DNA from 3 places in the Rhizobium sp. AN6A genome. Region 3 is predicted to be linked to each of the others. Evidence: predicted binding sites of a transcription regulator. Region 3 holds the regulator's gene; each other region holds the start of a gene.
What was found. The regulator LexA, encoded in region 3, represses DNA repair genes until DNA is damaged. The targets are predictions, from matches to a motif close to TGTTCNNNNTGTGTTCNG.
Positions count from the first base shown of each region.

Region 1: the regulator LexA is predicted to act here: its motif matches at 2,774-2,791, upstream of ruvC (crossover junction endodeoxyribonuclease RuvC).
Region 2: the regulator LexA is predicted to act here: its motif matches at 6,460-6,477, upstream of CRO62_RS19590 (DNA recombination protein RmuC).

Region 1 is NZ_OCNC01000003.1:1,101,238-1,111,907, forward strand. It holds gene CRO62_RS08985 (LLM class flavin-dependent oxidoreductase) at 1-141, opposite strand, end outside; gene CRO62_RS08990 (methyl-accepting chemotaxis protein) at 275-2,584, opposite strand; gene ruvC (crossover junction endodeoxyribonuclease RuvC) at 2,833-3,345, shown strand; gene ruvA (Holliday junction branch migration protein RuvA) at 3,377-3,994, shown strand; gene ruvB (Holliday junction branch migration DNA helicase RuvB) at 4,121-5,161, shown strand; gene CRO62_RS09010 (DUF2945 domain-containing protein) at 5,252-5,431, shown strand; gene CRO62_RS09015 (DinB family protein) at 5,469-6,047, shown strand; gene CRO62_RS09020 (NUDIX hydrolase) at 6,047-6,574, shown strand; gene CRO62_RS09025 (NUDIX hydrolase) at 6,571-7,107, shown strand; gene ybgC (tol-pal system-associated acyl-CoA thioesterase) at 7,104-7,544, shown strand; gene tolQ (protein TolQ) at 7,806-8,525, shown strand; gene tolR (protein TolR) at 8,572-9,030, shown strand; gene CRO62_RS09045 (hypothetical protein) at 9,039-10,208, shown strand; gene tolB (Tol-Pal system beta propeller repeat protein TolB) at 10,229-10,670, shown strand, end outside.
Region 2 is NZ_OCNC01000004.1:1,438,788-1,449,457, forward strand. It holds gene lnt (apolipoprotein N-acyltransferase) at 1-1,392, shown strand, start outside; gene CRO62_RS19570 (helix-turn-helix domain-containing protein) at 1,527-1,946, shown strand; gene metK (methionine adenosyltransferase) at 2,135-3,397, shown strand; gene trmB (tRNA (guanosine(46)-N7)-methyltransferase TrmB) at 3,571-4,269, shown strand; gene CRO62_RS19585 (ribokinase) at 4,282-5,181, opposite strand; gene CRO62_RS19590 (DNA recombination protein RmuC) at 5,235-6,428, opposite strand; gene def (peptide deformylase) at 6,577-7,089, shown strand; gene fmt (methionyl-tRNA formyltransferase) at 7,137-8,072, shown strand; gene truA (tRNA pseudouridine(38-40) synthase TruA) at 8,072-8,872, shown strand; gene CRO62_RS19610 (hypothetical protein) at 8,888-9,484, opposite strand; gene dapE (succinyl-diaminopimelate desuccinylase) at 9,468-10,664, opposite strand.
Region 3 is NZ_OCNC01000004.1:2,420,187-2,430,856, reverse strand. It holds gene CRO62_RS24535 (pyruvate dehydrogenase complex E1 component subunit beta) at 1-1,016, opposite strand, end outside; gene pdhA (pyruvate dehydrogenase (acetyl-transferring) E1 component subunit alpha) at 1,034-2,077, opposite strand; gene CRO62_RS24525 (FtsB family cell division protein) at 2,231-2,548, opposite strand; gene eno (phosphopyruvate hydratase) at 2,885-4,159, opposite strand; gene kdsA (3-deoxy-8-phosphooctulonate synthase) at 4,307-5,152, opposite strand; gene CRO62_RS24510 (VOC family protein) at 5,152-6,033, opposite strand; gene lexA (transcriptional repressor LexA) at 6,244-6,966, shown strand; gene CRO62_RS24500 (glutathione S-transferase family protein) at 7,407-8,087, shown strand; gene CRO62_RS24495 (ComEC/Rec2 family competence protein) at 8,107-10,542, opposite strand.

The DNA of each region.
Region 1 (10,670 bases), on a different contig from region 3:
GCCATGGTGTTCCGCAAGCCAGATGCGGTTGTAACCGTGGTCTTCAGCCTTGATCGCCATGCGGCGAGAATTTTCAAGCGCCTGGCTAACGCTCTCGCCTTCGCCGATTGGCGAAAGGTCAAGAATGGAAAAGGGGATCATCCAACGCTCCTACACAAATTCTGTCTTTGATGCGGATGTAAGGCGCGTGTCCCGATTTACCATAGAAGTCGCGCAGAATTGAAGGATGGTTCAAAAAAATTGGGGCCTCGAAAGAAGCCCCTTTTTCATTTTTTCAGCCCGCTCGACGAAATTGCCGGGTTTCGCGATATCCCGTTTGTTCCCGGTCGGGAGCGAGCACGAATTGTCCGAGCCTGCCGTCCATTTCTCCCGCCTCGGAAGCGAGATTGTGAATGGCTGCCGTCGTCTCTTCCACCATGGCGGCGTTCTGTTGGGTCATGGTGTCGAGACTGGTGACGGTGCTGTTGATTTCCGCAAGCGTATGCGCCTCCTCGCGGGTGGATTCCATGATCTCTTCGATGCGGGAACTGATGGTCTGCACGTGCTTGCCGATGCCGGTCAGCGAGGCGCCCGCCTTTTCGACCAGTGCCACGCCGGTGGAAACCTCGTCGGTGGAGCGCTTCAGCAGGCTGGTGATTTCTTTTGCGGCGGCGGCCGAGCGTTGTGCCAGCTCGCGCACCTCCTGCGCCACAACGGCAAAACCCTTGCCGGCCTCGCCCGCGCGCGCGGCTTCCACACCTGCGTTCAGGGCGAGAAGGTTGGTCTGGAAGGCGATTTCATCGATAACGCCGATGATCTGGTTGATCTGGCGCGACGAGGTCTGGATCGCTTCCATGGCGGCGATGGTCTGCTCCATGACGTGGCTGGACGCAGTGGCTTGCGTACTGGCGTCGCGGGCGATCCGTGTTGCCTGTTCGGCGCGTTCGATCTGGTCGCGGACGGCTTCGGTGATTGCCTTGATGGCGCTTGCCGTCTCGGTAATGGAGGCGGCCTGCCGTTCGGTGCGCTCAGCGAGCTGGTCTGCACCTACCCGCATTTCCTCCGAGCCGCCGCGAACGGCGGCGGAATTGCCGCCGATGGCCTGCATGGTCTCGCTGAGCCTTGCAAGCGCCGTATTGAAGTTGTGGCGCAGGCTTTCAAGATCGTCGGGGAAGACAGTCTCAATGCGATAGGCGAGATTGCCGTTTGCCAGTCGATCCAGCCCTTCGTCAAGAGAACGCACGACCATTTGCAGCGTGCCGGCCTCGGCCTCCCGTTCCGCAAGATGTGCGCGGCGTGCCGTTTCGGCTTCCTCGCGCGTGCGGGACGTGGTCGCTTCCATTTCCCGCTGCAAAATGAGTTTTTCGCGGAAACTGCCAAGCGCGCGCGCCATGCGGCCGATCTCGTCCTTGCGGTCCTGATTGCCGATCTCGGCATCGAGACGGCCTGCCGCCACTTCGCCGGTCAGACCAGCCAGCTTCTCCAGCGGTGCGAACAGGCGCCGTGCAAAAAAAGCGGTTGCCGCGCACATGGCTGCCAGAACACAAAGGCCGATGACGGCTAGCGTGCCGGCAATCGAAATGGAGCCAGCGTTCAACTCGCTGCGCAACATGCTTTCCACCGCGAGGTATTTTTCACCGGCAAACGAGAAGGCGCGGGCATAGGCATTGGCTTCGCCGTCCGGACGGTCGATCTTGGCAATCGTCATACCGGTCGAGTTCAGGGCTTGTGCATGGAAGCCATAGATTGCCGGATCAAGGCTGACGAGCCCGTTGCCGTTCACGCCCAGAACCTTGCCATCGGCGGAAACGATCGCGGATTGTTCGGAGCTGCCGGCGGAGATGCCTTTCGCGAGGATCTGGCTGAAGGCCTCTTGTTTGACGCGGAAGAGAACGATGCCCTTGAACGCACCGAATTTGACTACCGGAATGCCGAAATAGATGCCTGCCTCTTTGGTCGCGGCGTCGATACGCAGGCCGGAGAAACTCGTCTGCGCCACGTCGTTCACGGCTTTTCCTGCGTTGGTGGCTCCGCGCGCAAAGGCAGCCCCAAGGCCGCTATCCGCCCAGGCGCCACCCGTGACGGTCTCCCCGAAAGCCGGTCCTTTCAGATAGGAGTAATAAACCGTGCCGGCCGGATCGATGAAGAGAACATCGCTGAATGGGGTTCCCTTGAGGTAGCCGCCGATATCCGTCTGGGTTTTTTCATGGGTGGAATAATAAAAGCCGCTCGGATTTTCGGGCTTGATGAGCTTTTCTTTCTCTCCGTAGGGGTTTTCCTTGACGAAGACGCGTTGCAGTTCCGCCTTTGCGTCGCCGGAACTCTTCTGCACGGTGCCCCAGCCGCTGCGCATGGAAACTACCGCCATTTGCAGGGATTCGATCTTGGCGATGGAATCCGCCTGCGTTTCAAGCTGCTCAAGGCGTTCCTGCAGCATGTCGCCCCTGAAGACGAGAATGCTCTCCATGGATTTCGACGCCTGTTCCTCGAGAACGCCGCTGCTGCTTTGATAGCCGAGAAGCGTGAGAGCCCCGGTCGAGATCGTCATCAGCGCAAGGAAAATCACGAGCACTTTGGTGGATATGGAATGAAAACGGTTCAGCATGGCCGATGCAGCCCTCAATGCCGTATCGCTTCCCGCACCATGCATTGATGGCGCCACCGGATGGCTGATATGGCGAAAATATTGCGCTGCGGATCATCATGTCCGCAGCTCCCCTTTTTTGATTTTGTGCGGGAACAATGCGGTACGCGGTTTAAGCAGAGGTAAATGCTGCACTGCAAATTTGATCAATGTTGTCGTTTTGTTCACTTATCGCTGGCAGGGTCGCAGCCGAAAAGATAGGGTGGCTTATGCAAAAGACGATTCGAATCATCGGTATCGACCCCGGGTTGCGGCGCACCGGATGGGGGGTCATCGAAACCTTCGGCAACAGCCTTCGGTTTGTCGCGTCCGGCACGGTGACATCGGATGGTGATATGGATCTCGCCTCCCGCCTGTGCCAGCTGCATGACGGGCTGGCGGATACCGTTCACAGCTATCAGCCCGATGAGGCGGCGGTGGAGCAGACTTTCGTGAACAAGGACGCTGTCGCCACGCTGAAGCTCGGTCAGGCGCGGGGCATTGCCATGCTTGTCCCGGCGCGGGCAGGGTTGCCTGTTTTCGAATATGCGCCGAACGCGGTCAAAAAAGCCGTAATTGGTGTTGGGCACGGCGAAAAGCAGCAAATCCACATGATGCTGAAAATCCTGATGCCGAAAGCAGAATTCAAGGGTAACGATGCAGCGGACGCCTTGGCGATCGCAATCTGCCACGCCCATAATCGCGGCGGCGACAGGATGGCGCGGCTGCTGGCGGCCGGTTGAATATTGAAGTCTCATTGCAGCGGGCGGCATCATGATTGGAAAACTTAAAGGCACCATCGAGGAAATCGGCACGGATTACGTGCTGGTGGATGTGCACGGCGTTTGTTACGTCGCCTATTGCTCGGCGCGCACACTCTCGAAAATAGGTTCCGCTGGTGAAGCGGTCGTCCTCTTCATCGAAACCTATGTGCGCGAAGACCAGCTGAGGCTCTTCGGCTTTTTGTCGGCACTTGAGCGGGAATGGTTCAATCTGCTGCAGAGCGTGCAGGGGGTCGGTTCGAAAGTGGCGCTGGCCGTCTTGTCTACCCTGTCGCCTTCTGAACTCGCCAATGCGATAGCGCTGCAGGACAAGGTGATGATTTCGCGTGCGCCGGGCGTCGGGCCGAAGGTGGCGGTGCGCCTCGTTACCGAGCTTCGCAACAAGGCGCCTGCCTTTGCAGGAGAAGCTTCGGCTTCCATCGGGCTCAAGCAGGAACTTGGCGAGGGTGTCGCCTCCGCGCCGGTGGCGGATGCCGTGTCGGCGCTTACCAATCTCGGCTATTCACGCGATCAGGCCGCAAATGCCGTTGCGGCCGCGCTGAAGAACGGCGGGGAGGGCGGCGACAGTGCCAAACTCATCCGGCTCGGCCTGCGCGAACTTTCACGCTAAGCTGCGCGCAGCAAGCGAACGAAGCCGGGTGCGATGCTGAATTTCGTGAAGCGCCTTCGTGCGACAGTCGTGATATAGCGGCGAAGACCATCTCTTGAATTGGTTTAGAACAATGGAATGCCCTCTATGAGCGATGCGGACAGACTGATTTCGGCGGACAAGCGCGGTGAAGATATCGACACCACCATGCGCCCGCAGTCGCTGGACGATTTTACCGGCCAGGCCGAGGCTCGCGCCAATCTCAAGGTGTTTATCGAGGCCGCAAAGAACCGTGGCGAGGCGCTGGACCATGTGTTGTTCGTCGGGCCTCCCGGTCTCGGCAAAACCACGCTGGCGCAGATCATGGCCAAGGAGCTTGGCGTCAACTTCAAGTCCACCTCCGGACCGGTGATCGCCAAGGCTGGCGACCTCGCCGCACTTTTGACCAATCTCGAGGAGCGCGATGTGCTCTTCATCGATGAAATCCACCGTCTCAACCCGGCAGTCGAGGAAATCCTCTATCCGGCGATGGAGGATTTCCAGCTCGACCTCATCATCGGTGAGGGGCCGGCGGCCCGCTCGGTGAAGATCGATCTTTCCAAATTCACCCTCGTTGCCGCGACCACGCGTCTCGGTTTGCTGACAACGCCGCTGCGCGACCGCTTCGGCATTCCTGTCCGTCTGGCCTTCTACACTGTCGATGAGCTGGAACTGATCGTTCGGCGCGGCGCGCGGCTGATGGGTCTGAACATGACCGACGATGGCGCACGCGAGATAGCAAGGCGTGCACGCGGCACACCGCGCATTGCCGGACGGCTCTTGCGCCGGGTTCGCGATTTCGCTGAGGTGGCACGGGCGGAAGCCGTCACCCGTGAGATTGCCGACGAAGCGCTGACGCGGTTGCTTGTCGACAAAATGGGCCTCGATCAGCTGGACATGCGTTATCTGACCATGATCGCGGTCAATTTCGGCGGCGGCCCTGTTGGTATCGAGACCATCGCCGCTGGCTTGTCGGAGCCGCGTGATGCGATCGAAGACATCATAGAACCCTATATGATCCAGCAGGGTTTCATCCAGCGCACGCCGCGCGGCCGCGTTCTGACAGGCACTGCCTGGAAACATCTGGGCATGCAGCCGCCTAAAGATCTCGAGGCGGCGCAATTCCGGCTGACGCTGGAAGAGGATTGAGGGAACAAGCCCGGCGCTTTCGCATTTGATTTTCTTTGGTCAGGAAATGATGATGTCCGGATATCGCAAGGGTACGAAGGTTCGCTGGAAATGGGCAACGGAACCGGCGAAGGAAAAATCGTCGAGACGTTTACTGATGATGTCGAAAAAACGATTTCCGGTTCCACGATAAAGCGCAAGGCCAGCAAGGACGAACCCGCCTATCTTATCGAACAGGAAGATGGGGCGAAGGTTCTGAAGAGCAAGTCCGAGCTTGAACACGTCGATTGAAAAGCGCCGTTATCAGGCGCCATGAGAGGGGACGTCGATGGCCTACGATCCGATGCGGGTTTTCCGCAAACTCGCGCGCAACAACCGGCTGGCTAATTTAAGGTTGCATCAGGCTTGTCTTCAGCTGTTGCAGGAGGAATTTGTTGCCGCTCGCGTCAGCTTCTTTCCAACCCTTCGGGCGACCATGAACCACATCTACACCGTTGACCTGTTTTATATCGACGCTGTCAAAGGTGGGACGCTCGGCCTTGCCGCTTTTGACGAGGAAGAACCTTTCGACACCATGGCGGAGCTGCATGCTGCCCAAGCGAAACTGGACGAAGAACTGATCGATTTTGTCGATATGCGGGATGAAGACGGCCTCGCTGCCATCGTCAATATTCATCGTGGAACACGCATCCAGCGGGATCGATGCGACGATGTGTTGTCCCATCTCTTCCAGCACCAGACGCATCATCGCGGGCAGGTGCATGCCATGTTGTCCGGCACCATGATCAAGCCGCCACAACTGGATGAATTCATTGTGGGAGACGACGCAAAGGCAAGAAAAGCCGAGATTGATGCGTTAGGGTGGACGGAAACCGATTTGATGTTTCCAGCCGACAGGTTCAGTTAATGACAGAAGATACGAAAACGCAGGACACCCGCATTCGCATGAAATTCAAGCCAAAGCGCATTTTCCAGATGCGCGTTGCGGGGCTGGCGTTTCGTGATGGCCACGTGTTGGTGCACCGCGCGTCCCATGAGAAATTCTGGACCTTTCCGGGTGGCCGCGCCGAAATGGGCGAGCGCTCCCAAGAAACGCTGGCGCGCGAAATGGTCGAGGAACTTGGCGTCGAAGCGAAGGTCGGGCGGCTTTTATGGGCGGTCGAGAATTTTTTCCACTATGAGGGTAAGGACTGGCACGAACTCGGTTTCTATTACCTGATGGATTTGCCGGAGACCCTTGCCTTTCACCCGACGGATATCATTCATCGCGTTCAGGATGGCGATAACGAGCTCGAGTTTCGCTGGGTCGCCGCGACCCGTGAGGCATTGACCGAACTCGATATTCCGCCCTATTTCATCGCGGATGAAATAGAACGCCTGCCTGAGACCACAAGACACCTTGTCTGGTATGACGGCGACCTGGACGCCAAATGACTTCTGCCCCTGAGCGCCATATGATCCGGCTGGACCGCAAGCCGCAGCTGTTCAGCATGCGTGTGGCGGCGTTGATTTTCCACGACAACTATCTTCTCGTCCAGCGTGGCGCCAAGGATAGCTATTGGGCCCTGCCGGGCGGGCGGGCGGAAATCGGTGAAAGCTCCGAGCAGACCATCATCCGCGAGATCGGCGAGGAGCTTGACCGGGATTGCGCCGTCGAGCGTCTTCTCTGGTCGGCGGAGAATTTTTTCGCCTATGATGATTATGCCGCGCATGAACTGGCATTTTATTATCTGGTTTCGCTGCGCCAGCCTTTGCCGTTCCATGAAAGCGATATAGTGCATCGCGTGCTGGATGGCGTCGAGGTGGAGTTCCGCTGGCTGCCCGCGCAGCCTTCCGCGCTGCTGGAACACGATCTCAGACCCCGTTTCATTGCTGAGCGCATCGAGATGCTGCCTCAGCGCCACGAGCATCTTATCGTCCGCGAAGGTCGTTCAGGTGCGGCCGAACTTTCCAAGGAGATATCATGAGCGAGCTTGTGGTTTCGCTTTCCGGCGAACTCATCGAACATGGGCACCGCCTGACCCAGCGGGTCTATTATGAGGACACGGATTTTTCCGGCCTCGTTTATCACGCGCGCTATCTGCATTTTCTCGAGCGCGGTCGAACCGACTACCTGCGTTGCCTCGGCTGCGAGCAAAGCGCACTCCTGACCGCCGACGAGGAGGGTCTCGTTTTCGTCGTCCATCGTATGGAGATCGATTTCAAGAGCCCGGCCCGGATGGATGATGTGTTGACGATCACCACCCTTACCGAAAAGGCCGGGGGCGCAAAAATGGTGCTCAATCAGGAAATCCGGCGCGGCGAAACGCTGCTTGTTGCCGCCAAGGTCATCATCGCCGTCATCAATGCCAATGGCCGGCCAAGGCGCCTTCCGGAGACGGTGGCCGAAAAATTCCTGAAGTAAGTTCGGGGCTGGTCCAGTAAATCCATCAGACGTGGCGCGGTTGTAACACTCCTTTAACCATAATGGTGTCTTACTTTAGCAACTGGCATTTGTGCGGCGCACGCCTTCCTTTCACCAAATTTATTGGCAAGTAAGGCTTACTGGCAAGTATCGGGGTATGGCAAAGGGGTTTGCGGCTGTTGCTGCATAGCTTCGAGCGTTAACACGCGTTTGAATCGCCCGGTCCCGTACCGGGCGTTTGGATTCGGGGATTGGATATTTATGGAACAGGCAGGTTTGGCAGCGGCGACGCACGATGTAAGTCTCTGGGCGCTGTTTATGCAGGCGGGCCTCATCGTGAAGTTCGTGATGATTGGACTTATCGCCGCCTCGGTCTGGACGTGGGCGATCGTCTTCGACAAATACGTAAGCTTCGGCAAGGCAAAGCGCCAGTTCGACCAGTTCGAACAGGTCTTCTGGTCTGGCCAGTCGCTCGAGGAGCTTTACCGCACTTTGGCAGAACGCCAGAATGTCGGTCTCGCTGCAATTTTCGTTTCCGCCATGCGGGAGTGGAAGAAATCATTTGAACGCGGCGCCCGTTCGCCCATCGGTCTGCAAATGCGTATCGACCGGGCAATGGACGTGACGATTGCTCGTGAAGGCGAACAATACGAGGCTCGCCTCGGTTCGTTGGCGACGATCGGTTCTGCCGGTCCGTTCATCGGCCTCTTCGGTACGGTCGTTGGTATCATGACCTCGTTCCAGGCGATTGCCGGTTCGAAGTCCACCAACCTTGCGGTCGTGGCGCCGGGTATCGCCGAAGCGCTTCTGGCAACGGCCATCGGTCTTGTCGCGGCTATTCCGGCGGTTATCGCCTACAACAAGTTCACGGCTGACGCGCACAAGCTTTCCGCTCGCATGGAAGGTTTCGCCGACGAGTTCTCCGCGATCCTTTCGCGCCAGATCGATGAAAAACTTCAGACGCGGCAGGCAGCCCAATAAGCGCGCCGCGCAGTAATTTGCCGCAAGGCAAAATGGAGTAGATGTTATGGGTATGTCAGCAGGTGGCAGCAGCGGCGGTTCCGGTGGACGCCGTGGGCGCGGCGGACGTCGCAGGGGCGGCGCGATCAGCGAAATCAACGTGACGCCACTGGTTGACGTCATGCTCGTGCTGCTCATCATTTTCATGGTGGCCGCACCGATGATGACGGTCGGCGTTCCGATCGACCTGCCGCAGACATCTGCCAACGCGCTGAATTCGGACACGCAGCCGATCACGATTTCCGTCAATGCCAATGGCCAGATCCATTTGCAGGAAACGGAAATCCAGGCGGCCGAGGTGGCCGACAAGCTGCAGGCAATCGCCACGACAGGTTATAACGAACGCATCTTCGTGCGCGCGGATTCCGTTGCCGCCTACGGCGTCGTCGCCGACGTGATGGCGCGTATCCAGGCAGCGGGCTTCAAGAATATCGGCCTTGTGACCCAGCAGAAACAGGACAATTGACGTCAGCGATGAAGGGCAGCCTTACCACATCCGCGATCGTGCACGCATCGCTTCTGGCTTTCGCCCTCGTTTCCCTGGGCTCGCCGGAGCCTCTTGACGTGTCGCAGGCTGAGGCCCTGCCTGTGGAGCTGGTGCCAATCGAGGAATTGAGCCAGATCCAGCAAGGCGACAAGAACGCGCCGAAAGCGGAAAAGTCGGCCCCGGTTCCGACTACGCGTCCGGATATCGTCCCGAACGCCCAGAATGTCGGCAACAACGTGGCCGATATAGAAGCGCCGCCGACACCTACTACAAAGCCGAACGACAATATCAGTGCGGCCGCTCCGCCAAAGCAGGAAAAGCCGCAGCCGGTCGTCGACACCAAGGCGAACGAGGTGAAGGAAATAGTCAAGGAAGAGACCTCGGCTCCGAAGCCGCAGGAAATGGCCGCCTTGCCGCAGACCAAGCCCGAGATCGCGCCGCAACCGAAGACGGAGCCGCCGCCGCAGGAAACGAAAGCGGAAGAGCCGCCGCCGGTGCAGCAGGAACCGGCCGAAATTCCCGTGCCGCCGAACGTGCCGCGCCCGAATTCCCGCCCGGAGCCGCCGAAGCCTGAGGTGCCGAAACAGGCTGAGACCAAACCTGCCGAGCAGAAGCCCGCTGAGAAGCCTGCAGAGACCAAGCCCGATCAGGCAAAGTCCACGGACAAGCCTTCCGACAAGAAGCCGGGTGAGAAAAAGCAGGAAACGGCGAAATCCGCCTCGTCGAAGGAAAGCGATTTTAACGCTGACGATGTTGCCGCGCTTTTGAACAAGCAGGCGCCCTCCGGTGGTGGTGCAAAGCGCTCGACGGAGACTGCGTCGCTTGGCGGCAAAAAGACGACGGGCGGTTCGACGCTCAGCCAGACGGAAATGGATGCGCTACGTGGCGCGATCCAGAAAAACTGGCAGATCATTCCCGGCATGGCGGATGCCTCGGACGTTCGCGTTCGGGTCACCATGAAGCTTGACCGTGATGGATCCATCATCGGCCGGCCCGAGATCGAAGCAACGGGCGGTTCCGAGGGAACGCGTCGCGCCCTTTCCGGTGGTGCCTATCGCGCCATCATGCGCTCTGCTCCGTTCACGAACCTTCCTGCCGACAAATATGATGCATGGAACGAAGTCGTAGTGAATTTCGATCCCAGTGAATTGCTATGAATGCTGAAAGGCCTGGCAACATGAAGATATTTTCGCCGATCCGGCTGGTGCTCGCTGTCGCGGCCCTTATGTCGGTTTTCTCCGCACCGGCTTTTGCGCGGGTGGAAATCAACATCAACAAGGGTAACGTTGAACCCTTGCCCATCGCCATAACCGACTTCATCTCGGGTGACGGCATCGGCGCGCAGGTGTCGGCCGTAATTGCTGCCGATCTGCAGCGTTCCGGCCTGTTCGCGCCAGTCAACAAGAGTGCCTTCATCGAAAAAATCGCCAACCCGGATCAGCAGCCGCGTTTTGAGGACTGGAAGGTTATCAACGCGCAGGCACTCGTAACGGGCCGCGTGACGCGTGAAAGCGATGGCCGTCTGCGTGCCGAGTTCCGCCTTTGGGATACTTTCGCAGGCCAGCAGATGACCGGGCAGCAGTTCTTCACGCAGCCGGAAAACTGGCGCCGTGTCGCCC
Region 2 (10,670 bases), 980 kb from region 3:
ATGCCCGCTTTCGGCATCGGTTGGTGTTTCGGACTTGGTTATTTCGTGGCGGGCCTGTGGTGGCTGGGCAATGCGCTCCTGTTGGAAGCTGACGAGTTCGCCTGGGCGCTACCGCTCGCCATCCTCGGCCTTCCGGCTTTTCTCGCCGTGTTTTACGGTTTTGCGGTCGCAGCCGCCAATATCGTCTGGTCGGACGGTCTCGGCCGTATAGCCGCACTTGCGGCCGCATTCGGCCTTTTGGAATGGCTCCGCAGCTTCATAGCAACTGGCTTTCCCTGGAACGCCATCGGTTACGGCATCATGCCTGTGCCGATCATGATGCAGTCGGCGCATCTGCTTGGTCTTTTTGGTGTCACCACGCTTGCCGTTTTCATCTTCGCCGCGCCTGCCTTGATCGGCACGAAAAAAGGCATGTGGCCGGGTCTCATTGTGGCGGGCCTGCTGCTGGCTGGCCATTTTGGTTATGGCTCTTACCGCCTTCAGACACCGTTGGAGACACCTGCGGATGCGCTGACCGTGAGGATCGTGCAGCCGTCGATCGACCAGTCCCGCAAGATGCTGAATGCAGACAGGGCCGAGATTTTCAGCGAGCATCTGCGCTTGACGGGCCTGCAGCCCGGCGAAGGAAAAAAACGCCCAGATATCATCGTCTGGCCGGAGACCTCCGTGCCTTTCATCCTGACGCAAAATCCGGACGCTCTGGCGGAAATCGCCAAGACGCTGGAAGACGGGCAGGTCCTGTTTACCGGTGCGGTCAGAATGGAAGATGCCGGTGCCGGCCGGCCTCCGCGTTACTACAATTCGGTCTATGCGATTGACAGTCAGGGCGAGATCATCGGCGCGACCGACAAGGTCCATCTGACACCCTTTGGAGAATATGTTCCTTTCGAAGATATTCTACGGGGATTCGGCATCAATAATGTCATCAGCCTGCCGGGCGGCTTTTCAGCCGCCTCTTCGCGCACGCCTTTGACGCTTCCTTCCGGTAAAACCTTCTATCCCCTGATCTGCTACGAGATCATTTTTCCCGAAGAGATGACCCCTGGTCTGGCGGGTGCCGCAGCGATCCTGAACGTCACGAATGATGGCTGGTTCGGCGATACGCCCGGCCCTTATCAGCATTTTCTGCAGGCAAGAGTACGGGCCGTTGAAACGGGAGTGCCGGTGATTCGCGGCGCTAATACCGGAATTTCCGCCGTTATAGACCCCTATGGTCGTATTATTGCCGGGTTGGACTACGGCCGGGTCGGAATTGTTGACGCCACCTTGAGTGGTGGGTCAAATGATGCTGTTACTTACGACATACATCGGACGTATTTCTGGTTGATTTTTTCTATCATGCTGACCGTTGCGGTATTTTCTGCCTGGCGTTTTGCCCGGCGCCAGAATTGACCGGGAACCCCTACAATTGCATAGTGAATACGTCAGTCGTAAAACAAGTTTAGACGTTGTCGAAATGCCAGCTCATTTCTTCGAATAAGCAATGAAACGAGATATCAACCCTTTCCGAGTGTCAGGACCGCATGATGACCGAAAATAAGAAAAAGCCTAACCCCATCGACATTCATGTCGGAAGCCGAATTCGTCTTCGCAGAACCATGCTGGGCATGAGCCAGGAAAAGCTGGGTGAAAGCCTCGGAATTACCTTTCAGCAAATTCAGAAGTATGAAAAGGGCACGAACCGCGTGGGCGCCAGCCGCCTGCAGAATATCTCCGCGATCCTGAATGTGCCGGTTTCCTTCTTCTTCGAGGACGCGCCGGGCGACCAGGCCGTCGGCACGACGGGCATGGCAGAAGCATCGAGTTCCAATTACGTGGTGGATTTCCTGTCGTCTGCCGAAGGCTTGCAGCTGAACCGCGCTTTCGTGAAGATCGCCGACCCGAAGGTTCGCCGCCGCCTCGTTGATCTCGTCAAGTCGCTCGCCGCCGAAGGGGATGCCGAGTAGCACTCGCAGGCGACTCCTTTATTTTCCAGCGTGCGGCGCTGGACACTCAACGGTCCGCAAGGGCCGTTTTTTTGTGCCCAATTAGAAAGGAATTCTCACATAAAGATATATTTATGTGGTTGTGTCCTTGTCTTTCATGGCCGAAATGACTAACAAACTCGAAGACCGTTCTTTGAGGGGAATCCCGCATGCGTGCCAATTACCTGTTCACCAGCGAGTCCGTGGCCGAAGGTCATCCGGACAAGGTTTGTGACCGTATTTCCGATGAAATCGTGGATCTCATCTATCGTGAGGCATCCAAGACGGGTGTCGACCCCTGGACCGTGCGCATCGCATGCGAAACGCTTGCGACGACGAACCGCGTCATTATCGCCGGTGAGGTTCGGGTTCCCGATACCCTGCTGAAAAAGGACAAGGACGGCAAGGTTCTCAAGGATGCTGCCGGCCACCCGGTCATCAATCCCTCGAAGTTCAAGTCTGCTGCCCGCAAGGCGATCCGCGACATCGGCTACGAGCAGGACGGTTTCCACTGGAAGACGGCGAAGATCGACGTCCTCCTGCATCCGCAGTCGGCGGATATCGCGCAGGGCGTGGACAACGCCTCCGACAAGCAGGGCGACGAGGGTGCCGGCGACCAGGGCATCATGTTCGGTTACGCCTGCAAGGAAACGCCGGACCTGATGCCGGCTCCGATCTATTATTCCCACCGTATTCTGCAGCTGCTCGCGACCGCCCGTAAAAGCGGCGAAGGCGAAGCTGCGAAACTCGGTCCGGACGCCAAGAGCCAGGTGACCGTTCGTTACGTCGACGGCAAGGCTTCGGAAGCCGTGTCCATCGTTTTGTCCACGCAGCATCTCGATGCCAGCTGGGATTCGAAGAAGGTTCGCGAAGTTGTCGAACCTTATATCCGCGAAGCTCTGGGTGACCTGAAGATCGCCGATGATTGCCAGTGGTATATTAACCCGACGGGCAAATTCGTCATCGGTGGTCCCGATGGCGATGCGGGTCTGACCGGCCGCAAGATCATCGTGGACACCTATGGCGGTGCTGCGCCCCATGGCGGCGGCGCATTCTCCGGCAAGGACACGACCAAGGTCGACCGTTCCGCGGCCTATGCTGCCCGCTATCTGGCCAAGAACGTGGTGGCTGCCGGTCTGGCCGAGCGCTGCACCATTCAGATCTCCTACGCGATCGGCATCGCCCAGCCTTTGTCGATCTATGTCGATCTGCACGGTACCGGCAAGGTCAGCGAAGATCAGGTCGAAGGCGCCATCCGCAAGGTCATGGATCTGTCGCCGTCGGGCATTCGCCGTCATCTCGATCTCAACAAGCCGATCTATGCCAAGACGTCCTCCTACGGCCATTTCGGTCGCAAGGCGGGTCGTGACGGTTCCTTCTCCTGGGAGAAGCTCGATCTGGTGAAGCCGCTCAAGGAAGCTTTGAGCGCTTGAAGCATTTCCAGTAAAATTGCGTAGCGATTTTACGTCCGGAAAATGCGGGGACTTGTTCTAAGTCTTGTCATTCGACGGGGATTGAGAGATACCGGTTGCACCATTTGTAACCCGCATAGTGCCATGCAAGTGGCCCTGTGCGGGTTTAGTCTATTTGTTCTTGAGAGTATGACATGACGGAAGAGCGGCGTTCGCGCGCAACGGAAGCGTTTTTTGGCCGACGCAAGGGCAAGCCCCTGCGCAATCAGCAGATCGATACGATCGAAAACCTGCTGCCTTTGCTGAAAATCGATCTGGAAAGCGCGCCTCCGAAAAATCTCGTCGCTCTCTTTCCGGCGGATGTGAAATCGGTCCGTCTGGAAATCGGTTTCGGCGGCGGCGAGCACCTTGCCCACCGCGCGGTTGAAAATCCTGAGACCGGCTTTATCGGCGTCGAGCCCTTCGTCAATTCCATGGCCAAGCTGCTGGCAAGCGTGCGTGAAGGCGAGTTGATGAATATCCGCCTTTACGATGATGACGCGACGCAATTGCTGGATTGGCTGCCGGATGGGTCGATCGATCACATCGATCTTCTCTATCCCGATCCCTGGCCGAAGAAGAAGCACTGGAAGCGCCGTTTCGTTTCCGACGTCAATCTTGCCCGTTTCCATCGCGTCCTGAAACCCGGTGGCAAGTTCTGCTTTGCTTCCGATATCGATACCTACGTCAACTGGACGCTACAGCATTGCACCCGCCACGGCGGTTTCGAGTGGACGGCGGCAAGTGCCGAGGACTGGCACACCCCCTATGCCAACTGGCCGGGCACGCGTTATGAGAACAAGGCGAAAAGAGAAGGCCGCAGCTCGGCCTATCTCACTTTCATTCGCATTTAACAGCTCGAACCGTCAGATATTCGCGTCCACTTCGGCTGCGACCGGAATGGAAGGCTGGGCGCCGGTGCGGGTGCAGGCGAGCGAGCCTGCGACGGCGGCGCGCTTCAGCGCCTTTTCGAAATCCATACCCTGATCGAGGCTGGCGGCGAGATAACCGCAGAACGTATCGCCAGCGCCAACGGTATCGACCGGCTCGATCCTGAGACCGGACGCCTTGAAGACCTTGCCGTTGCGAATGGCGATCACGCCATCAGCACCAAGCGTCACGATCAATGTCTGGCCGGTCTGCTCATGCAGGGATTTGAGTTCGTTTTCCCGTTCGGAGGCTGAAAGCCCGTTTTTGCCGATCAGCAGTTCGAACTCTGTTTCATTGGCGATGACGATATCGGCAAGGCTAGCAAGGCGCGGCCCGTCCGCGGTCAGCGGCGCAGTATTGATGATAGTGGTGATGCGTTTAGCCTTCGCGGCCGTCAGTGCTGCTTCGATTGAGGGTGCGGGCACCTCGAACTGAAGCATCAGAATATCACCCGCTGCCATCTCCGCCACGGCTCTTGCCGCGTCGGATGCGGAAACTTCGCCATTGGCGGCGGGAATGACCGAGATCATGTTCTCCCCGCCTTCACCGATCAGGATTACGGCGGTTCCCGTGGGGCCTGGCGCGGTCTTGACGAGCGACAGGTCGGTGCCGGCATCGCGCAGCAATGTCAGCGCTGGCGCGGCAAAGGTGTCATCACCCGTAGCGCCCGCCATTTTGACCGTTGCACCTGCGCGCCGTGCGGCAAGCGCCTGATTGGCTCCCTTTCCGCCGGCCGCCGTGGAAAAGGTGTCTCCCGTTACGGTTTCACCGGGTTTGGGCAGGCGTTTGGCGGTGGCGACGAGATCCATGTTGATGGAGCCGAAAACAGTAATCATCAGGGCATGTCCGTATGAAATTCAAAGCAAGGCGGCGACTTTGCCCGACGGGATCACTCGTCGTCAACCACCCGCAACTTGGCCGTTCCCGCCCTGTTCTCCGCAAATCGTCGCGCCTGCTCGATTTCGCTATGGGAGGTCTCTTTTTCCGTCGGCGAAAAATCAAGACCCTCGATCTTCTGGCCACGCGCCAGCACCTTGTCGGAGGAAATCAGCATCATGTCGACGTCTTTCTGCGCCAGCCCGAAATGGGCTTGCAGCTTGCGCGTCCGGTCGTCCAGCCGCCGCACGTCATCCATGAGAAGCGCGACTTCACCCTGAATGAGATGCGCCTGCTCGCGCATGCGCTGGTCCTTCAGCACCGACTGGATAACCTGCACCGACAGCATCAAAAGCGATGGCGAGACAATAACGACACGGGCGCGATGGGCACGCTGCACCAGATATTCGAAATGCTGGTGAATGTCGGCAAAGATCGATTCCGACGGCACGAAGATGAAGGCGGTATCCTGCGTTTCTCCGCGTATCAGATATTTCTCCGCCACGTCGCGAATATGAACTTCCATATCGCGGCGGAACTGCTGGGTCGCAGCCCGTTTGCCCTCGGGCGTTTCATCCGCCTTCAGCGCATTCCACGCCTCCAGCGGAAACTTGGCGTCGATGACGAGGGACGGCGCATTGTTCGGCATCCTGATGATGCAGTCCGGTCGGTAGCCGTTGGAAAGTGTGGGCTGAAGCTGAAAGGCCCCGGCGGGAAGCGCATCGGCGATCAGCGCTTCCATGCGCGCCTGTCCGAAAGCGCCGCGCGTCTGCTTGTTGGAGAGGATCGCCTGAAGCCCCACCACGTCCTTTGCCAGATCCTGAATATTGCCCTGCGCCGCATCGATAACCGCAAGCCGCTCCTGCAGGCGGCTTAGATTCTCGTGCGTCGACCGGGTCTGCTCGGTTAGCGTTTCACCCAGCCGCTGCGACATGCCGTCGAGGCGCTGGTTGATCGTCTGGCCCATCTCGCTCTGGCGTGTGCCGAGCGTCTCGGCCATCGCCGCGATCCGGCCGTGCAGTTCCGACTGGGTTTTCAACAGATCGGAAATTTCACCATCGGCTTCCGCTTTTTTCCCACGACTTTTCGTGACCATCCAGAAAGCGGAAAGGCCGAAAACGAGAGCCGCAAGAAGCCCGCCGAAGCTGATGTCGACGGAGCCGGCCCGCAAGGCGGGATCGAGGAGAAAAGAGAAGTCGATGCTCATGGCTAAATCTAGCAGATTTCCAGTGATTCGTAAGATCAAAACAAGAACATTCATGCGGCGGAATTGAGTCGGACAAAACCGGACGAAGGTCCCATTTCGACCGCGTATTTTTTATTTCCTCAGCGCAAGAGATACGTTATGGGAAGCCATGACTATCAAACCGCTTATCATTTTGCCCGATCCCGTGCTGCGCCAGCAATCAAGGCCCATCGAACAGGTGGATGCCGAAGTGTTGCGCCTTGCCGACGATATGCTTGAAACCATGTATGATGCGCCGGGTATCGGCCTTGCCGCCATTCAGGTGGGCGTGCCGCGCCGCATGCTGGTGATCGACGTTTCGCGCGAGGACGAGGAGAAAAAGCCGGTCGTCTTCATCAATCCGGAAATCCTCAAAGTGTCGGACGACGTCTCGGCCTATGAGGAAGGGTGCCTCTCCATTCCCGATTATTATGCCGAGGTGGAGCGTCCCGCATCCCTGACGGTGCGATATGTCGATCGTGACGGCAAGCAGCAGACGGTCGATGCGGACGGGCTTCTGGCGACGTGTCTGCAGCATGAGATCGACCACCTGAACGGCATTCTGTTCATCGACCATATTTCGCGGCTGAAGCGAGAAATGGTCATCAAGAAATTCACCAAAGCAGCCCGCGCTAAGGTCTGATTCGTCTTAAATATGTAGACGGAACGACATAGAGGGCAGGGGGCGATATGGCTCTTCGCATCATTTTCATGGGCACGCCGGATTTTTCCGTTCCCACGCTGCGTGCATTGGTGGAGGCTGGTCACGAGGTCGTTGCCGTTTATACGCAGCCGCCGCGTCCAGGCGGTCGCCGTGGCCTCGATCTGCAGAAATCGCCGGTGCATCAGGCGGCCGAACTGCTGGGTCTGCCCGTGCTGACGCCGGCGAATTTCAAGGCCGAGGAAGACCGGCAGCAATTCAGGGAATTCAACGCCGATGTCGCTGTTGTCGTTGCCTATGGGCTGCTACTGCCCGAGGCGATCCTGAGCGGTACGCGCCTTGGCTGCTATAACGGCCACGCCTCGTTGCTGCCGCGCTGGCGCGGTGCGGCACCCATTCAGCGGGCGATCATGGCTGGCGATGCCGAGACCGGCATGATGGTCATGAAAATGGAAAAGGGGCTGGATACCGGCCCGGTGGCGCTGACCGCCAAGGTCACGATCGGTGAGAATACCACGGCAGGTGAATTGCACGACAGCCTGATGCTGACAGGCGCGCGGCTGATGCGGCAGGCGATGGACAAGCTGGAAGCAGACGATCTTCCTCTCGTTGCACAGCCGGAAGAAGGCGTCGTTTATGCATCGAAAATCGACAAGGGCGAGACCAGGATTAATTTTTCCCGGCCGGCACAGGACGTCCATAACCATATTCGCGGCCTTTCGCCTTTTCCCGGCGCATGGCTAGAAATGGAGATCGGCGGCAAGGCGGAGCGCGTGAAGGTTCTGGCGTCAGAACTGGCGAGCGGTATGGGCGAGGCAGGCGCTGTGCTCGATGACGCCCTGACCATCGCCTGCGGCAGTGGCGCGGTGCGGCTTACCCGTTTGCAGAAGGCAGGTGGCAAGTCGCTGTCGGCTGCCGATTTCGTTCGTGGCACACCCGTTCCGGCCAGAACGAGGCTCGGCTGATGCCGCGTTTCCGCATGACCGTCGAATATGACGGCACGCCTTACTTCGGCTGGCAGAGACAGGACAATGGCCCTTCGGTTCAGGGCGCGCTTGAAGCTGCCGTCCGGTCGCTGACTGGCGAGACCGTGTCCATTCGAGGCGCTGGCCGCACCGATTCCGGTGTGCATGCGGTGGGACAGGTAGCCCATGTCGATCTTTCTCGCGATTGGGCGCCATATAAGCTTCGCAATGCTCTCAACGCCCATCTGGCCATGGCGAAAGAGGCCGTCTCGGTTGTCGACGTAACGGCTGTGACCGAGGACTTCGACGCGCGCTTCTCCGCGCTGCGCCGCCATTATCTGTACCGCATCATTTGCCGGAAAGCGCGGCTGGCACTCGAGCACAAGCGCGCATGGTGGGTATCGAAAGATCTGGACCATGAGCGCATGCATGAAGCTGCACAGATGCTCGTCGGCCGGCACGATTTTACCACTTTCCGCTCAGTCCATTGTCAGGCGAGCAGCCCGGTCAGAACGCTCGACCGGCTGGATGTGACGCGCAATGGCGATCTTATCGAGATACGCGCCACCGCGCAGAGCTTTCTGCACAACCAGATACGCTCTTTTGCCGGAACGCTGAAAATGGCCGGTGAAGGCAGCATGACACCGGAAGACGTGCGCGCGGCACTGGAAGCACGGGATCGCAAAGCCTGCGGCCCTGTCGCGCCGCCAGATGGTCTCTATTTCATGCAGGTCGATTATCCCGACGTCATTCCGCCGCGTGTCTATTCAAAGGTCGAGACGGTCGAAGACACGGACTGAAGTCCGTCTCGTTTCTCAGGCCGGATAAACGCCGAGAAAACGCTGCAGCGCCTCGGACAGAAGCATGCCCGGCACCAGCAGGGTCATGACGATCGCCGATACAAGCAACGACTGGTCGCGGATGAAGAAGCGCACGATCCGCGAAAAGGCGAAGACCAGCGACAGCAGGAGTGCCAGCCAGAGGATGGCTATCAGCCCCTGCAAGGGCGGCAGAAAGAACGCGATCAGGATCAGAACCGCATAGGCATAGGAAAACGGCAGCGACAGCCAGTTCATGGTGGTGACCAGTGCGGTGAATTTTTCCCTCGCGCCAAAGGCAAACAGCAGCATGCCGATCAACAGCAGCGGCACGATCCAGCAGATAGCCTCGACCATCGCAAGGCGGAAAAAGAAGATGAACCCCGTTCCTGTTCCGGGCGGATAGCTTGCCAGGAACGCAGCGCGCAGCCACAGCCAGGACACCAGCATGGCCGGCAGGCACCAGAGGGCGGAGTAGAAGGACCGCCACATGCCGCGCTCGGACAGATCCAGATAGCGCGCACCGGTGTGGTCGCCGAGCAGCAGCAGCCAGAGGCCTTTCAGATAGAGCCTTACTTCACTTGCCGTCGGCATGGGAGAACCAGCGTTCGATGAAGGTCTCGTAGATGCGTGTCAGCGTCTCCAGATCGGCGACTTCCACGCGCTCATCGACCATATGCATGGTCTGCCCGACGAGGCCGAATTCCACGACGGGGCAATAATCCTTGATGAAACGCGCATCCGACGTGCCACCGGTGGTCGAAAGCTTGGGCTCCTTGCCTGTCACGGCTTCCACGGCGCCGGAAAGCGATGAGATGAGCGCATTGTTCCGCGTCAGGAAAACATGGGCCGGCCGGTCCGCCCAGACGATATCATATTTGACCGGGCTGCGGTCGGGACGAAGTTCTCCTTCGGCAGCGGCGGCATCGAGGCGACGGATGATTTCCGCCCGCAGGCTCTCCACCGTCCAGCTGTCATTGAAACGGATGTTGAACGACGCCGTCGCCCGCGCCGGAATGACATTTGTGGCGGCATTGCCGGTGTCTATGGTCGTCACTTCCAGATTGGACGGCTGGAAGTCGTCCGTACCGTGATCGAAGGGCGGATGCATCAGCGCGTGGGTCAGTTGCAGCAGCCCGCGAATGGGGTTGTCGGCCAGATGCGGATAGGCGGCATGACCCTGCACGCCATGCACGGTGATGCGGCCCGAAATCGATCCCCGGCGGCCGATCTTGATCATGTCGCCCAGCTGGTCGGGGTTGGTCGGTTCACCCACCACGCAGGCATCCCATGTCTCGCCTTTGGCGGCGGCCCATTCCAGCAACTTGGAGGTGCCGTTGATCGAGGGGCCTTCCTCGTCACCGGTGATCAGGAAAGAAACGGAACCTTTCGGTTTTCCGTGTTTCTCGATGTAGCGGGCAATGGCGGCAACGAAACAGGCAATGCCACCCTTCATGTCCACCGCACCACGTCCGAACATTTCGCCGCCCGCAATTTCAGCGGCAAAGGGCGGATGGCTCCATGCCGCCTCGTCGCCTACCGGAACGACATCGGTATGGCCCGCAAACATCAGGTGCGGACCTTCCGTGCCAAGCCGGGCGTAGAGGTTTTCCACGTCAGGCGTTCCCGCTTCCGTCGCCACCATCTTTTCCACCGCAAAGCCAAGCGGTGAAAGCAGGGTGTCTAGCAGGGATAGCGCGCCACCTTCGGCGGGCGTCACCGAAGGGCAACGGATGAGGGCGGCAAGATTGGCAACGGGATCGGTCGTGGTCATGGTATC
Region 3 (10,670 bases):
GGCAGCACGAAATCGTCGAGCTTCGGCACTTCGAAGCTCTGGCCGTAGAGAATTTCATTCTCAAGGAAGATGACCGGGTTCGGGTCACGGATGGCTGCCTTCAGGAGACCCTTGGCGTCCGCTGCCGTGTAGGGCATGACGACCTTGAGGCCCGGAATATGGCTGTACCATGCGGCGTAACATTGCGAATGCTGAGCACCAACGCGGGCAGCAGCACCCGAGGGGCCGCGGAACACCATCGGTGCGCCCATCTGGCCGCCCGACATGTAAAGCGTCTTCGCCGCCGAGTTGACGATCTGGTCGATCGCCTGCATGGCGAAGTTGAAGGTCATGAATTCGACGATGGGCCGCAGGCCCGTCATTGCCGCACCGACGCCGATACCGGCAAAACCGTGCTCGGTGATCGGGGTGTCGATGACGCGGCGCTCGCCGAATTCCTGCAACAGGCCTTGGGTAATCTTGTAGGCGCCCTGATATTCGGCGACTTCTTCACCCATGACGAAGACTTTTTCGTCGGCGCGCATTTCTTCGGCCATGGCGTCGCGCAGCGCTTCACGCACCGTCGTCATCACCATTTCGGTGCCTTCAGGAATATCCGGATCGGCAGCGACTTCGATCTTAGGTGCAGCCGGAACCTTTGCGGCTTCCTTGGCAGCGCTCGGCTCCTCGGACGCTTCGCGGGTCTTGCCGCCTGCGGCATCCGAATCGGAATTTGCAGCTTCAGCCTTCGGCTCTTCCTTCTTGGCGGAAGAAGAGATGTCGGCAGCGCTTTCGCCTTCCTGGATGAGAACGGCGATCGGCGTGTTGACCTTGACGCCTTCGGTGCCGGCGTCGATCAGCAGCTTGCCGATAACACCTTCATCCACAGCTTCCACTTCCATGGTCGCCTTGTCGGTCTCGATCTCGGCAATCACGTCGCCGGATGTGACCTTGTCGCCTTCCTTTTTAAGCCATTTGGAAAGCGTGCCTTCCTCCATGGTCGGGGAAAGGGCGGGCATAAGAATTTCTACTGGCATGGGTTTCCCTTTCCCGATCAGAGCAGAATGTCGGTGTAGAGCTCGGATACATCCGGCTCTGGGTCGTTCTGGGCGAAGTCTGCGCTATCGGCGACGATATCACGGACATCCTTGTCGATGGCCTTGAGTTCGTCTTCGCTTGCCCAGCCCTGCTCCAGAAGCCGTGCCTTGACCTGCTCAATCGGGTCATGTTCGGAGCGCATCTTCTGCACTTCGTCTTTCGAACGGTATTTAGCCGGGTCGGACATGGAGTGACCACGATAACGGTAGGTCAGCATTTCCAGAATGATCGGACCCTTGCCGGAGCGGCAATGTTCCAGCGCCTGATCGGCGGCGGCCTTTACGGCGCGCACATCCATGCCATCCACCTGGATGCCGGGAATGCCGAAGGACTGGCCGCGCAGCGAATAGTTCGACTGGGCGGTGGCGCGGGCGGTCGAGGTGCCCATGGCGTAACGGTTGTTTTCAACGATATAGATGATCGGCAGTTTCCAGAGAGCTGCCATGTTGAAGCTCTCGTAGACCTGGCCCTGGTTGGCGGCGCCGTCACCGAAATAGGTCACGGAGACATTGTCGTTGCCGCGATAGCGGTTGGCGAAGGCGAGACCGGTTCCAAGCGAAACCTGCGCACCGACGATGCCGTGGCCGCCGTAGAAATGTTTCTCCTTGGAGAACATGTGCATCGAGCCGCCCTTGCCTTTCGACAGGCCGCTCTTGCGGCCGGTCAATTCGGCCATGACGCCACGCGCGCTCATGCCCAGAGCCAGCATATGGCCGTGGTCACGGTAAGCGGTGATGACCTGATCACCTTCCTTCTGCGACATCTGCATGCCGACAACAACGGCTTCCTGACCGATGTAGAGGTGACAGAAACCACCGATGAAGCCCATGCCGTAAAGCTGGCCGGCCTTTTCCTCGAAGCGACGGATGAGAAGCATCTCACGATAGGCGTGAAGCTCTTCTTCCTTCGAAAAGTCCGGGCTGTTCTTACCGGTGAATTCGCCTGCAGCCTTTGCCGTTGTCTTTCGGCCGGATACGGACGCGGTTTTTCGCGGCGCCATTCATCCCTCCCTGAGTTGCCGTTTGAATGGATAGATTGGCGCGTACCATATGCAAGAAAATGCTATGCAGCAATGCTTTAAACGCATGGCACATATTCACGCTAAAGTGCTGTGAATAAATCACAAATCATTAATTAACTTGATTTCGGTTAATTAGAAATAGGTATTCATGATGACAATTTCGTCCGTACGGGACATATTCAGCTGATAACGGGAAATCTCGTCAATCATGTCACGCTCGAGAGAACCGTCGCTCAACAATTCGACCTGCCGCTCCAGCGCAACGCGCGCCTGCGTCAGCTTGGCAAGCTCTGCCGTTCTGGCAATACGCTGCCGCTCCAGCCGCTCCGTCGCCTGAAGGCCGAAGTCGCCGTGGATGGAATGATACCCGAAATAGGAAAGAAAAGCGATCGTGATGGCCGGAACGATCAAACGGCCGAATCGTCTCTTTTTATGATGTCTGGTCCACATGCCGGAGAGAAGCCTTAAAACGCATAATGTGAGTCTCGAGACTAATGCGGATTGTTTAACTATCCGTTGACCTTAAATTCCGCGCGGCTGATAGACGCAAAAAAGCCCGCCAGAGGCGGGCTAATAATGACGACGATATCAGAGAGAGTTCGTCATGCCGGGCTTGATCCGGCATCAAGCCACAGCGCGTCTTCGCCGTGGAAAGCGTCCTTTCAACCCAGGGACCTGGGCTGACTGAACCCCGGATCAACTCAGGAGTGAGCAGTGCGGATAAACCGCTCATCCCTGAGACTGGCCCGCCAGGCGGCGGGCAATATCGCGAAACCCGAACGCGAATTATCCGCGCAGGATCGAACGGCCGGCGTAAGCAGCCTGTGGGCCCAGCATCTCTTCAATGCGGATAAGCTGGTTGTACTTTGCGAGCCGGTCGGAACGGGCAAGCGAACCGGTCTTGATCTGACCGCAGTTGGTTGCAACAGCGAGATCGGCGATGGTGGAATCTTCCGTTTCGCCCGAACGGTGCGACATGACGGCGGTGTAACCTGCCTTGTGCGCCGTTTCGACTGCGTCCAGCGTCTCGGAAAGCGAACCGATCTGGTTGACCTTGACGAGGATGGAGTTGGCGACACCCATCTTGATACCGTCGCGAAGGCGGGCAGAGTTGGTGACGAAAAGATCGTCGCCCACCAGCTGGCACTTGTTGCCAATGAGATCGGTCAGCGCCTTCCAGCCATCCCAGTCGTCTTCAGCCATGCCGTCTTCGACGGAGATGATCGGATATTTCGCCACGAGCTCGGCCAGGTATTCGGCCTGCTCGATCGGCGAACGGGTCTTGCCTTCGCCTTCATAAACGTAATTGCCGTTCTTGAAGAATTCGGTCGCGGCACAGTCGAGACCGATGAACATGTCGTCGCCCGGACGGTAGCCAGCCTTTTCGATCGACTTCATGATGAAATCGAGTGCTGCCGGCGCGCTTTCGAGACCCGGTGCAAAACCGCCCTCATCGCCGACATTGGTGTTGTGGCCCTGTGCGGACAGTTCTTTTTTCAGCGTATGGAAGACTTCGGAGCCCATGCGCACGGCTTCGCGAATATTTTCTGCGCCGACCGGCAGGATCATGAATTCCTGGAAGTCGATGGGGTTATCGGCATGCGCGCCGCCGTTGATGATGTTCATCATCGGAACCGGCAGCAGATGCGCGTTCGGGCCGCCGACATAACGGTAAAGCGGCAGGCCGGAGGCTTCAGCGGCAGCCTTCGCAACGGCGAGCGACACGCCGAGGATGGCGTTGGCGCCGATGCGCGACTTGTTCGGCGTGCCGTCGAGCGCGATCATCATCTGGTCGATCTGGATCTGGTTTTCAGCGTCGAAACCGCCGATGGCGTCGAAGATTTCCGTATTGACGGCTTCGACCGCCTTTTCCACGCCCTTGCCGAGATAACGCTTGCCGCCATCGCGCAGCTCAACCGCCTCATGCGCGCCGGTGGAGGCGCCGGAGGGAACGGCGGCACGGCCCATGGAGCCGTCTTCGAGATAAACGTCGACTTCAACGGTCGGATTGCCGCGGCTGTCGAGGATTTCGCGCGCGATGATATCGGTAATGGCAGTCATGGTCTCTCCCTTGGGAATGGAACAGATATTTTCCGTCGCCTGTCTTAGACGATGGCGAAGAAATTACAATGACGGTGGGCAGCGGAAACGGCCCGCCCGCCATTAAAATCGATTGGCACAAAAGTGCCCGCCGTAACGGTCAGCCGATCAGGCTTTCGTAATCGCGTCGAAAGCCAGAAGCTTTTCGAGCAGTTTCGGCATGTCCTTCAGGTGGACCATGTTAGGGCCGTCTGACGGCGCATTGTCCGGATCCTCATGGGTCTCGATGAAGAGGCCAGCCACGCCAACCGCAACGGCCGCACGCGCCAACGTCTCGACGAATTCGCGCTGGCCACCTGTGGAGCCGCCCTGCCCGCCCGGCTGCTGCACCGAATGGGTGGCGTCGAACACGACAGGTGCGCCGAGCGCTGCCATGATCGGCAACGAGCGCATGTCGGAAACCAGCGTGTTGTAACCGAAGGACGCGCCGCGCTCGCACAACATCACATTCGGATTGCCGCTCTCATTGAGCTTGGCAAGCACGTTCTTCATGTCCCAGGGCGCCAGAAACTGGCCTTTCTTGACGTTGATGACGCGGCCGGTTTTGGCGGCGGCAACGAGAAGATCGGTCTGGCGGCTGAGGAACGCCGGAATCTGCAGCACGTCCACCACCTCGGAAACGATGGCGCATTGCTCTTCCGTGTGGATGTCGGTCAGAACAGGAAAACCGAATTCCTTCTTGAGATCGGCAAAAACCTGCATCGCATTATCCAGGCCGATGCCGCGTTTGCCGGAAAGCGAAGTGCGGTTCGCCTTGTCGAAAGAAGACTTGTAGACAAGCCCTATTCCAAGCTTGTCGCAAAGCTCCTTCAGGACGCCAGCGATCATGAAGGAATGTTCGCGGCTTTCCATCTGGCAGGGGCCGGCAATCAGCGAAAACCGCTCGGTATTCGAGAAGGAAACCTTGCTGGCGCCGTCGCCGGCAGTGACTTTAAGATTGTTCGTAACGCTCATCATTTTTCCTCGAAGGCGAAGGCAACACCCTGACCGGGTGCTGCGGGCACCACCAGACGGCCGTCCGCTTTTGCGCAGGACACGCCATTAGCAGCAAGCACCGCTTCTGTCACGGCAAGATCGTGTGACGAAAAGACGATGCCCGCGCCACGCAATCCGCCTTCGTTGCCATCGTGAGCACTCAGGGCCTGCCCGCCGAAAGCCGGTTTTCCGGTCAATCTGATGCTGGCATTGCCGGTCGAGAAAACCATATCACCGCCCGGAGACCATTTGCCTTCACAGCCAAACACTGTCTCGATCAGGCCCGCCACCTTCACATCGCCGCCGGAAAACAGGACGATTTCACTGAGGCCGGTGACACCATTGGCGTGGCGCTCCAGCATGGTGCGATCGCCCGGCAGGGCTTGAAGCCGCTGACAACTGAACAGAAAGAAATCCGCGACCGCCCCGCTTGCCGCAAAAGCCAGCCGGAACGCCGCCTCGCCTTGCGAGCCATCCGGCATCCGAACAGGCCGCGAAAACTCGAAAACATCGCCCGCCCAAAGACCGGCTGCCCGAAACCGCTCATGGTCAACCAAGGCGTCTTCAGTCCTGGCGACAAGAGCCGAAAAACCCTCCTGCCCGTCCCGTTGCCGGAAGGCCACATCCCTGCCGGTAAACACATCACCCCTCTCTATCGAGGCATTATATTTAGCCGGATCAGCAATTGCGAGCGGCTCCAGATAGGTGCCATCGGCGAAAAATACGCAGGCATTTTGGGTGCCGAAAGGATGCAGAGCCTCCGGCGCAACCGTAAAGCCAAGACTGACGAGGCGCTTCACGGCGACGCCTATGACTTCCACGGGCAAAACGAGATGGTCAACGCTATAGGGTTTCGTCATGACATGTATTCTGCTGGCCTTCCGCCCGGGGCATGCCGGGACGGTTTCGACCGCACAAAAGCACAATTGCGTGCTATGAGGCAAATCATCACAGCAACAGATGGCACCTTCACGAAATTTTAGGGGATTGCAGAACACATATGGAACATATAGTGTTCGTTCTGTATTTGTTTCGCGACTTCCACTACGATTCTAAAGGGTGTTTTCCTCATGCTCACGCGCAAACAGCAGGAATTGCTTCTCTTCATTCATGAACGAATGAAAGAGTCCGGCGTGCCGCCCTCCTTCGATGAAATGAAGGACGCACTCGATCTTGCTTCGAAATCCGGCATCCACCGCCTGATAACCGCTCTCGAAGAGCGCGGGTTCATTCGTCGGCTACCGAATAGGGCTCGGGCACTGGAAGTCATCAAGCTGCCCGAGGCTTATACGCCGGGCGCAAGGCCGCAGCGCGGCTTTTCGCCAAGCGTTATCGAAGGCAGCCTTGGCAAGCCCAAGACGCCGGAACCGGCCCCTGCGCCCAAGACGCCGGCCAATGATCTGGGCGGGGCTGTCACCGTACCGGTCATGGGCCGCATCGCTGCGGGCGTGCCGATTTCCGCCATTCAGAACAACACCCATGATGTGGCCGTGCCAGTAGACATGCTTGGCACGGGCGAACATTACGCTCTTGAGGTCAAGGGTGATTCGATGATTGAGGCCGGCATTTTCGACGGCGACACAGTCATCATCCGCAACGGCAACACCGCCAATCCCGGGGATATCGTTGTGGCTCTGGTGGATGACGAGGAAGCCACGCTGAAGCGCTTCCGCCGCAAGGGAGCCTCCATTGCGCTCGAGGCGGCAAACCCAGCCTATGAGACCCGTATCTTCGGGCCGGACCGGGTGAAAATTCAGGGCAAGCTGGTGGGGCTGATCCGCCGCTACCATTGATCTTATCGAACCGAACGTATTCACTTTACAATAGGCGTCATCGTGAAGATGGCGCCTATATTTGGTTTGGCTGTTTCCAAACGTGGCGTGCTTTTGCGGGTGCACGAGGATATGCGCCATTCAGCCTATGCGCGTTGCCCTTTCTAAACTGAGCTCCTGCTCCATAAAGATGCTTCGGTTTCGCTACAGGCGTGGCGGCGAGTGGTCCGCTCGCCTTAGTTGTCGAAACGATCCCATCCGCTGTTTTTTAGCGACGTTGTTCTGTCGTGTTGCGCAGTCAGTTCTTACTGGTCACCAAAGGGTGACTTATCGCGAGGCGCGCTCTCAGCGACCCCACATCACCATCCATCAACGGCGTTTATGGGAGCCATGGATAATTTTCGATATTCCATGAACGCTTGGCAGGTGTAGAAATGCGCGTCATATCCGGGAGATACGCCATGTACGATCTTTATATAGCCAACAAGAACTATTCTTCATGGTCGCTGCGGCCGTGGGTATTGATGCGCACGCTCGGTATCGCCTTTGATGAAAAGCTCATTCCGTTCGGCGAAGGCGTCTCCTTTTCCTCCTTTTCGCCGACGGGCAAGGTGCCCTGCCTGGTCGACGAGGGTATGACGGTTTGGGAAACGCTTTCGATCGTCGAATATCTTGCCGAAAGACACCAGGGCGTCTGGGCAAGCGACAAGCATGCGAGGGCCTGGTCGCGTTCGGCCGCAAGTGAGATGCATGCCGGCTTTTCCTCGCTGCGCAATCTCTATCCCATGTCGGTGGGCATTCGGGTCAAACCCAGGGGTGGCGATGCCGGGCTTAAGGCCGATATAAAGCGGATCGATGCGTTGTGGAGCGAGGGTCTCACGAAATTCGGCGGGCCGTATCTTGCCGGTCAAAAGTTCACGGCGGTCGATGCTTTCTTCTGCCCGGTTGCATTCCGTTTCCAGACCTATGGCAGCGCGGATCTTTCGCCAGCAGCGAAAGCCTATTGCGACCGGCTGCTAGCCCTGCCTGCCATGCAAGAATGGTACGAGGCCGGTTTGAAGGAGAGCTGGCGCGACGCTGGTCATGAAGAGGAAGTTGGCGAGATCGGCGAATTGACTGAAGATCTGCGCGCAACGGCCTGATGTTCTACGTTGGCGGCGGTCATTGCGACGCCGCCAGCAGCCGGATGATGGGCTGCGGCAGATCACGGTCGAAACGTCCGCTCTTCCAGTCGTAATAACGGTGCTGGCTCCAGGGCCTATCCGTTCCGGCGATTGCGGCGCGCAGCCCGCTCGCCACACCCTCCTCCCTCTTGTTGGCAAAATCTATTTCCACAGAACCGAGACGCCGCAAGATGTCACGGCTGAGCAGGAGTGCACCCGAGCGGCACTGCGAAAAAGAGGTTCTGCGGGAAACAACGACGATATCGGCAATATCGCAGGCTTTTCCGGCGAAGCGGCCATCTTCCAGAACGACGATCCACTCTCCGCTTGCGGCGCTCGCTACGCACCATATGTCTTTCCTGCAGGTGAAGACGCCAGCTTCGGCGTCTTTGAGCGCCGCCGTCATCTCGCGCACCACCACAGCCATGTCTTCCGGTGATAGTTTCGATCTCAAGTCAGAACCAGCAGTATTTGCCGTGCTCTCACCATTTATGAAACCCGGCGGCACGGTTTTTTCCGGCAGCAGCAGCGCCCTTTGCCACTGGCCGTAAACGAAGCCCTGCGGACGGGCTTTTGTGGTGGAGACCTTGCCGTCCTCCAGGAGTGCCACCAATTCACCGTCCTCGTGAATCAATAGATCCGGCAGATCACGATAGGCCGTAACTGCCGACACGCCGAAGGCGAAGAGCAGAAACGGGATGCCAAGAAGTGCAAGCCGGCTGCGCAGCAATGTCAGCAGCAGGAAACCCACCGAAGCCAAACCGATAAACCAGCCATGCGGACGCCCAGTCGCTGCGCTGCCGCCCCAGGAGGCCACCTCGTTTGCGACCTCGATGACGAGTGCCATGCCATAACCCATGATCTTCAGGAACAGCGCATCGAGCCCGAAGGGCATCAGCAGCATGGCGAGAAGAGCGAATGGCATGACGATCAGCGACATGAGCGGCATCGCAGCCAGATTGGCGAACAGTCCATAGGTGGTGACACGGTGAAAATGTTCGGCCGAATAGATCGCCGTCGAAAGGCCCCCGATTAGCGACGTCGTGACAACGCCGCCAATGACCGCGCCCATCATTTCCGCTACCTTCAGCCATGCGGGCTTGCGCCCGATGAACAGCCGCTCGCGATCCGTGCGCCAACGGCTCCAGAAGGCATAGGCCGAAACAAGCGCTATGGTAGCCGCAAATGACATCTGAAAACTCGGGCCCATGATTTCCGAGGGCGAGAAAACCAGAATGATCAGGGCGGAAATGGCAACGTTTCTGAGGCTGAGTGATGGTTGATCGAAAAGGACCGCAATCAGCATCACAGACATCATTAGCCAGGCACGCTCGGCGGAAACGGCAAAACCGGAAATCAGATAATAGGCGAGCGTCATCAGCAGTGCCGCGAAAGCCGCGATCTTCTTGACCGGCCAGCGCTGCGCAAAGGCGGGAAACAGGCTGAAGGCCAGTCTCAGGCCAACAAAGAATATGCCGGAGGCCAGTGCCATGTTGAGCCCGGATATGGCAACGATATGGGCAAGGCCGGAGAGCCGCAACGCCTCCATCGTCTCCGCCGATATAGCCTGTCTCTCATCGGTGATGATGGAGGCGGCGAAGGCTCCGGCATCACCGCCGATGGTGGTGCGGATGCGTTCGGCAATTGCGCTGCGAAGGCCGTAAAGCCGCATATCGGCCCATTCCAACCAACCCTTGTCAGGCCTTGCGTCACCAACAGGTGACACTAGCGTTTGCGGTGATTTATAAAAGAAACCGGTCGCGCCTATGCCTCTGAAATAGGACGTGAAGGCGAAGTCGTTCAGTCCCGGCAAGGCGGGGCCGGATGGCGGCGAGAGGCGGACCTTGCCGCGAAGGGTGGCGCCGATTGCGATCGGCTCGCCTCCGCCACGCGAAAGCACCGATATCCTCTGCGGCGGACGCGACAATGTCGGGTCCGCTGTTGCGGTCAGATCGACGACATATCGCCAGTAGCCGCGTGCATCGACCTCCCGGCGCGCCACGGTGCCGGTGATGGTGGTTGTGACGGGGGTATCCAGCACCACGGTCCCTGCCAGTCGGGTTTCGAAATCGGCCAGAAGCATGCCGAGCAATAGAAAAGCGAAAGGGCCGCAAACCGCCGCCGCAATGCCAGCTTTATATCTCACAAAGAGCGCCAGAACGGCGACAAAAAGAAATGTAGCAATCAAAACGACCGGGGAAGGCGTGGCATCTAGAGAAAACCAGAGTACCGCGCCGCAGCCGATAGAGACGGGAATGAAAAGAAAATCGTGGCCGAATGCGCGCTCCTCGGCCAGACATGTGGCGATTTTTTCCGCCACGGTAGTGTTGCGGTTAATGTCGGGAATAATGGCGGGGGTGTCATATGTTGCCGCATCACTGCTTCGGCGGAGAGGAAACAGAATTTCGCGCGTGCCGGGCATGTCTCCCTGCATCGTTTTAGCATATCCGAAATGCTGTTTTTCCCCTTGACCGAGCAATCCCCACCGCCCCTTGCCGCACCAAAAACAGGTTTGCAGACCAGCGCTGGGGATTGCAATCCTTTACTTTAACGATGCGTTGA